2 linked regions of the Nitrosospira lacus genome follow. The protein of the gene in region 1 interacts with the protein of each later gene in a pairwise test. Links are inferred from orthologs where the notes say so. Each region holds a gene or a part of one and is shown on either strand. Other genes may lie near its edges. The genes, in order: EBAPG3_RS00005 and ssb.

Region 1 (3,242 bases):
TGGATGCGTGATAACGTCATCGGCGCCACGCCGCAAATCAATAGCTATTCTCCCAACTGGATACAGTTCTGGCGCGAGCAACGTTTGGGCTATCAATTACAACTTGCCCGGATTAATGGCTACACCGGAAAATTGCAGACTCAGGGTGAGCAACTGCTGACGCAGCTGGATTTCTTTTTTCCAGGAACGGGGCCGGCTGCCTCACTTCTTCACGGTGACTTGTGGGGTGGCAACTATAGTTTTGATTGTACGGGTCAGCCGGTGTTATTTGACCCAGCCGTCTATTATGGGGATCGCGAGACGGATATTGCCATGACGGAACTTTTTGGAGGATTCCCTGCGGTCTTCTATGCAGCCTACCGGGAAGCCTATCCCCTCGATTCCGGCTACTCCATACGGAAGACACTGTATAACCTGTATCACGTCCTGAACCATCTCAACTTGTTCGGCGGCGGATATCTTCGCCAGGCGGAACAAATGACAAGCAGATTACTCGCCGAAATTCACTAAGCCGTGGGGACAGGCGGACGTCGAAAAATGAGCAATCAACCGCCGGATTCTAGTCCATCGATTCCCGGTCAAAACTCCAGCGGATCGACATCCAGCGTCCATCGTACCTTGTGTGTTGAAAGCGCGTCGAGTTTCGACCGCCACCCAGAGAGAAATTCCTGTAATTGTTTGCGCGAGCCGGATTGTATAAGCAGGTGCGCGCGCTCCATTCCTTTTAACCGGGACATCTGCGCCGGAACCGGATCGAATATCTCAACTTGCTCAGGGGCTTTCGCTATGGCTGCCGCCCTGGCAAGGAAAGCCAGCGCAGCTGCAATCTGCAGCGCTTCCGCCCGCAATAACGCCTGGTAGACATACGGTGGAAATCCCGCTGTTTTCCTTTCTGCCAGGAGTGTTTGCGCGAGCGCATCATAATCGTGCCGCCGCAGCGCCTGATATAGGGGATGATCAGGAAATTCGGTTTGAATCAGAACTTCTCCCGAAATAGTGGCTCGCCCGGCTCGACCCGCTACCTGCATCAATTGAGCAAACAGGCGCTCCGGCGCGCGAAAATCGGTACTGAATAGTGAAGCATCGGAATTCAGGATGCTAACCAGCGACAGATTCGGAAAATCATGTCCTTTCGCCAGAATTTGTGTTCCAACAAGGATATCCACACGCCGTTCCTGAATGTCTTTCAATATTTTTTGCCATGCATTCTTTCGGCGCATGCTGTCGCGATCGATGCGTACAATTCGTGCCTTGGGGAAACGCTCGGCCAACGCGGCTTCTACCCGCTGCGTGCCGTGGCCAAAAGGCGCGATATCCTGGTCGCCGCACTTGGGGCAGGCGGAGGGGAAGCGCTCCTGGTGACCGCAATGGTGGCATCGCAATTGTTTTTCTCGCAGATGTACCACCAGACGGCTGGCGCAACGATGACAGGTTGCTGTCCATGCGCACGACTTGCACAGCAGTACCGGTGCGTAACCACGCCGATTGATGAAGACCAGGCTTTGCTGGTGTAAGGCGAGGCACTTCTCCAGCGCGGCGATCAACGGGACGGAAAAACCTTCTTTTGTTCTGGCGGAGCGGGTATCGAGACACCGCACGACCGGCAGCGCTGCATTCTTTACCGCGCGGGATTGCAGGCGCAATCTGAGGTAGCGGCCATTAATCGCGTTGTAATAACTTTCAAGCGAAGGAGTGGCGGAACCCAGTATCACTGGTGCATTGGCATGCTTCGCGCGAAAGATTGCCACGTCCCGGGCTGAATAGCGCAAGCCCTCCTGCTGTTTGAATGAAGTATCCTGCTCCTCATCCACAATGACCAGACCAAGTTTTGGCAGCGGCGTGAAGACCGCCAGGCGCGTACCCAGTATTATCCTGGCTTCACCCCGCTGAGCCTGCAGCCAGGCATTCACGCGCTCACCGGGAGTGAGTCCGCTGTGGAGACTGACCAGCTGTATGGCGGGAAAGCGTGTGCGGAAGATCGCTTCCAGTTGCGGCGTCAGATTGATTTCAGGAACCAGCACCAGCGTTTGCCGGCCTTGACGTAACAGCAGCGAAATCAGCCGCAGATAGACCTCTGTTTTGCCGCTGCCGGTAATGCCATGTAACAGCCAGGTATTGAAGTCATTTATTTTGGCGGCAACGTCATTGACGGCACTTTCCTGATCTGCTGTAAGGACAGGACCTGGTGATGTTATTTCAATAAGTGAATCTGCGGTCAAGGGAGGGGCAATCAATGTTTCCTCAACCCAGCGCAGCGTAATGAATTCCTGCAATGCGGCGGGTGCACGCCGCGAAAGCCGTTTTACCTCCTCAATATTCATGCCGCCGGATTCTTGCAGTCCCGCCAGTAAACGACGCTTGATGATACTGCGGGCGGAAATGGCTGATAGGTTGATTGCGTGTCCTGCAGGGGTGAGGCAATATCGGGAGGCGGCAACGGAGGCCACCGCCACGGGTTTGGTCCTGCGTAGCCTGCCGGGGAGGCCGTTCATTACCACCTCGCCCAGCGGATGATGATAATAGGTGCTGCAAAACCGGAACAGATCAAGCAACGACGCAGGCAGCGGGGGAATATCCTGAAATACGTGAGTGGCCTGCCTGAGTCTGGATGGCGAAATCAAAGAGTGAGTAGTTACTTCCATGATTACCCCTATCACCTGCTTTTTTCCAAACGGAACGCATACACGAACGCCGATATCCTGTGCCGTTACATCCTGTGCAAGATAGTCGAATAAAGTATTGACAGGAACGTCGAGTGCGACGCGAATGATAGGCATATCGGGATGGAGGGTTTATGGGAAATTCGGGAATATTATCCCCCGAAAGTCCATCGCTGATTTATCTTCCGCTGATTGGGGCAACAACAAGGCAGCATTTCCATAGAACCGGCATCATGTATGACATATAATTTATCATCAGGATGGGAGAGTGGCGGTTTGCGTTATGCATCCATACCTTGCGCAGGTTCTAAAAAAAACAACAGAGTGTATCGGAAATAAGGACACCGCTTACCCCTCCCGTGGTGATTCCTGATTTGTCGGATTTCTTTACATATTTTATTCAGCGGGCAGAAAGTGATATTCAACTCACTGATTCTAAATATGTGCATGGACTGGCATGAGATATGCTTGCAACTCAAACGATGCGTGTCCCGTAATTGAAGTTGGACTAAGGACAGGGAATCCGTTCCCTGCCATTTTCCTGAATCAATGGATTGAACCGCAAATAAAGCATAAGCCGGC
Region 2 (3,326 bases), 3.1 Mb from region 1 along the record:
ACCGCGGGTTTGGCCGGTATCTATGGGTTGCGCATGTTTGGCATGTTTATCATTCTGCCCGTGTTCGCGTTTTATGCCGAGCATTTGCCGGGCGGAAGCAACTATACGCTGGTCGGCATTGCCCTTGGCGCCTATGGGCTGACCCAGGCGATACTGCAAATACCTTTCGGCTGGTTGTCCGACCGGATCGGGCGCAAGCCCGTTATCTACATAGGCTTGATTCTGTTCGCCGCGGGCAGTTTCGTGGCCGCGTCCGCCACGGATATTTATTGGGTAATCTTTGGCCGCATCATTCAAGGCGCGGGGGCGATTTCCGCCGCGGTAATGGCGCTTGCCGCCGATCTCACCCGTGAAGAGCATCGCACCAAAGCGATGGCCACGATTGGCATGACCATCGGTGCCACCTTTGCGCTCTCACTGATTGTCGCGCCGGCACTCAATCGCTTGATTGGCGTCCCTGGAATTTTCGCCATGACCGGAGTACTGGCCCTGTTGGCGATGGCGGTAGTTTATAAGATTATTCCCAATCCATTGATCAGCCGTTTCCATTCCGATACCGAGGCATCATCAGGACGCTTTGGTAACGTGTTGCATAATCCCGAATTGCTACGCCTGGATTTCGGTGTGTTTGCGTTACATGCAGTTCTGATGGCGCTATGGCTGGTGGTGCCGTTGTCATTGCGCAAGTCGGGTCTGGCGGTAGATTCCCACTGGCAGGTATATCTTCCGGTATTGCTCTTTTCCATGGTTCTGATTGTTCCCGCGATCATCTATGCGGAAAAGAAAGCAAAACTCAAACCGGTTTTTGTCATTGCAGTGGCTGTATTGCTGGCAAGCCAGGTATTGCTGGCGTATACGTTCGAATCCCTATGGGGGACGACGGCGGCGCTGCTGGTTTTCTTTGCCGCGTTCAATCTGCTGGAAGCAACCTTGCCCTCGCTTATTTCCAAGATAGCGCCGGTCGGCGCAAAGGGCACAGCCATAGGCGTCTATAGCAGCGTTCAATTTCTCGGCGCATTTACCGGCGCCACCGCTGGCGGCTATTTATTTGAACATCATGGCAGCTCCGCGCTGTTTGCATTTTGCGGCATCCTGCTGGCATTATGGCTGCTGTTTGCCGCCACCATGAAAGCGCCTGCCGCGGTGCGTACCAGAATGTACCATGTGGAGGAAATGGATACGGGCAAGGCCAGCGGGCTATCGCGTCAATTGGCGGCGCTACCCGGTGTGCATGAAGCACTGGTGCTGGCAAGTGAAGGCGTGGCTTACCTGAAAGTGGATATGCGAGGCTTTGACGAAGAAGGAGTTGTTCAACTACTTGGGGGAGAAGCGTAAATGGCATCAGTCAACAAAGTCATACTCATCGGCAATCTCGGTAAAGACCCCGAGACCCGCTACATGCCAAATGGCGACGCGGTGACCAACATCACTTTGGCAACCACGGAAACATGGAAAGACAAAAACGGTGAAAAGCAGGAGAAAACCGAATGGCATCGCGTCACGTTTTACCGCAAACTGGCCGAAATCGCCGGTGAATACCTGAAGAAGGGTCGTCCGGTATATGTCGAAGGACGGCTGGAAACCCGGAAATGGACCGACAAGTCAGGTGCCGAACGCTATACCACCGAGATCATCGCCAGCGACATGAAAATGCTGGGCAGCAAACCGGGAAGCGGCAGCTACGAGGGGGGTGATAGGGACGAGAGCAGTTTCGCGCCGAGTACCTCCGGCAGCAATAAACCTGCCCCAAGAAGCAGCACGGGGTTCGATGACATGGATGACGATATTCCGTTTTGATGGCTGCAATCGCGCGCAGTGTAATAGGGTTATGAAAAAACTGTTGTTTCTTATTGTCATGTTGTTCGCGCTTGCCGGTCCGGTCTACGCGGCTGTCAACATCAATACCGCTACTCAGGGGGAGCTGGAAACCCTTCAGGGAATCGGTCCGGCCAAAGCCAAGGCTATCGTCGATTATCGTAAGAAGAATGGTCCCTTCAAATTGCCGGGCGATCTGGAAAAGGTCAATGGCATTGGTCCCGCCACCATGAAGAAACTACGTAAGGATATTACGGTGGGCGGCGGCACCACGGCCAAGACGGAAAATAAACCAGCTGTCAGGCAATAAAAACCTGGCATTGTCAGGATGGGGGAGGTGGTACGCCATAACCCGTCAATTGCCAATGGGTTGTGCTTTCTCCACCCATCCCGTCACAAACGAGTAATTCGACGATGTTCTTGGCAGCCACCCTTGTGCGTTTTGTAATGGGTCTTCTAGCGGCGCGTATGCGATAATCCGGCACGATCTTTACGAATTCTCTGCGAATTGGATATGTACAAAACCATAGAAGATTTTATCGGTAACACGCCCCTGGTAAAACTTAAACGTTTGCCCGGGAAAACCAGTAACGTCATTCTCGCCAAGCTGGAAGGCAACAATCCCGCAGGCTCGGTGAAAGATCGTCCAGCGTTATCGATGATCAGGCATGCGCAGGCGCGTGGGGAGATCAGGCCCGGAGATACGCTGATAGAAGCCACCAGCGGCAACACCGGCATTGCTTTGGCGATGGCGGCGGCGATCATGGGTTATCCCCTGATACTGGTGATGCCGGAGCACCTGAGCGTGGAGCGGCGGCAATCCATGAAGGCATTCGGGGCGGAAATCATATTGACCTCGAAAGAGGGCAGCATGGAAGAAGCACGGGATGTGGCTGAGCGAATGCGTGACGAGGGGCGCGGAATCATCCTGGATCAGTTTGCCAATCCCGATAATCCAAGAGCACACTACGAAGGGACCGCTCCCGAGATCTGGCGCGATACCGGAGGGCAAATTACTCATCTGGTGAGCAGCATGGGGACCACCGGTACGATTATGGGTTGCTCCGAATATTTCAAGGAAAAGAATCCGGAGATTCAGATCATCGGCGTACAGCCGGAAGACGGTGCGCAGATTCCGGGTATCCGCAAATGGCCGGAAGCCTACTTGCCAAGAATCTATGATGCCAGCCGGGTGGATTGCATTATCCTGGTTTCCCAGGCCGAAGCCGAGGATATGACTCGGCGGCTGGCGCGCGAGGAAGGGATTTTTGCCGGAATTTCGTCGGGAGGTGCTTTGGCGGCGGCACTCAAGATTTCCGCGGAATTGCACAACGCGGTGATCGTTTCCATCGTTTGCGATCGCGGGGATCGCTACCTTTCCACGGGGGTTTTCCCGGCCTGAGTGGGTAAAGCCTATGTGTCAATATCATATATTCAGCGAGTAAGCGGATAAGCGTCATACCGGCGGAAACCGGTATCCAGTGGCGTTCAGAGCGCATCGTTGCGGTTTG

What was found.
Region 2: the proteins of EBAPG3_RS00005 (region 1) and ssb interact in binary tests that used the Escherichia coli proteins (3 or more experiments, as listed by UniProt). The link is inferred for Nitrosospira lacus from one-to-one orthologs.

Annotation. Positions count from the first base shown.
Region 1 is NZ_CP021106.3:35-3,276, reverse strand. Bases 179-3,094 are described here. They hold EBAPG3_RS00005 (primosomal protein N'), read right to left. Parts: upstream 2,778-3,094; coding sequence 579-2,777; downstream 179-578. Other genes in these bases: EBAPG3_RS00010 (fructosamine kinase family protein), read left to right, coding at 179-510. Also shown: more of EBAPG3_RS00010, read left to right, coding at 1-178.
Region 2 is NZ_CP021106.3:3,119,657-3,122,982, reverse strand. What follows is about bases 67-3,066. They hold ssb (single-stranded DNA-binding protein), read left to right. Parts: upstream 67-1,335; coding sequence 1,336-1,797; downstream 1,798-3,066. Other genes in these bases: cysM (cysteine synthase CysM), read left to right, coding at 2,330-3,066; EBAPG3_RS14270 (ComEA family DNA-binding protein), read left to right, coding at 1,829-2,125; EBAPG3_RS14280 (MFS transporter), read left to right, coding at 67-1,335. Also shown: more of EBAPG3_RS14280, read left to right, coding at 1-66; more of cysM, read left to right, coding at 3,067-3,217. UniProt on the Escherichia coli protein: Plays an important role in DNA replication, recombination and repair. Binds to ssDNA and to an array of partner proteins to recruit them to their sites of action during DNA metabolism. Acts as a sliding platform that migrates on DNA via reptation.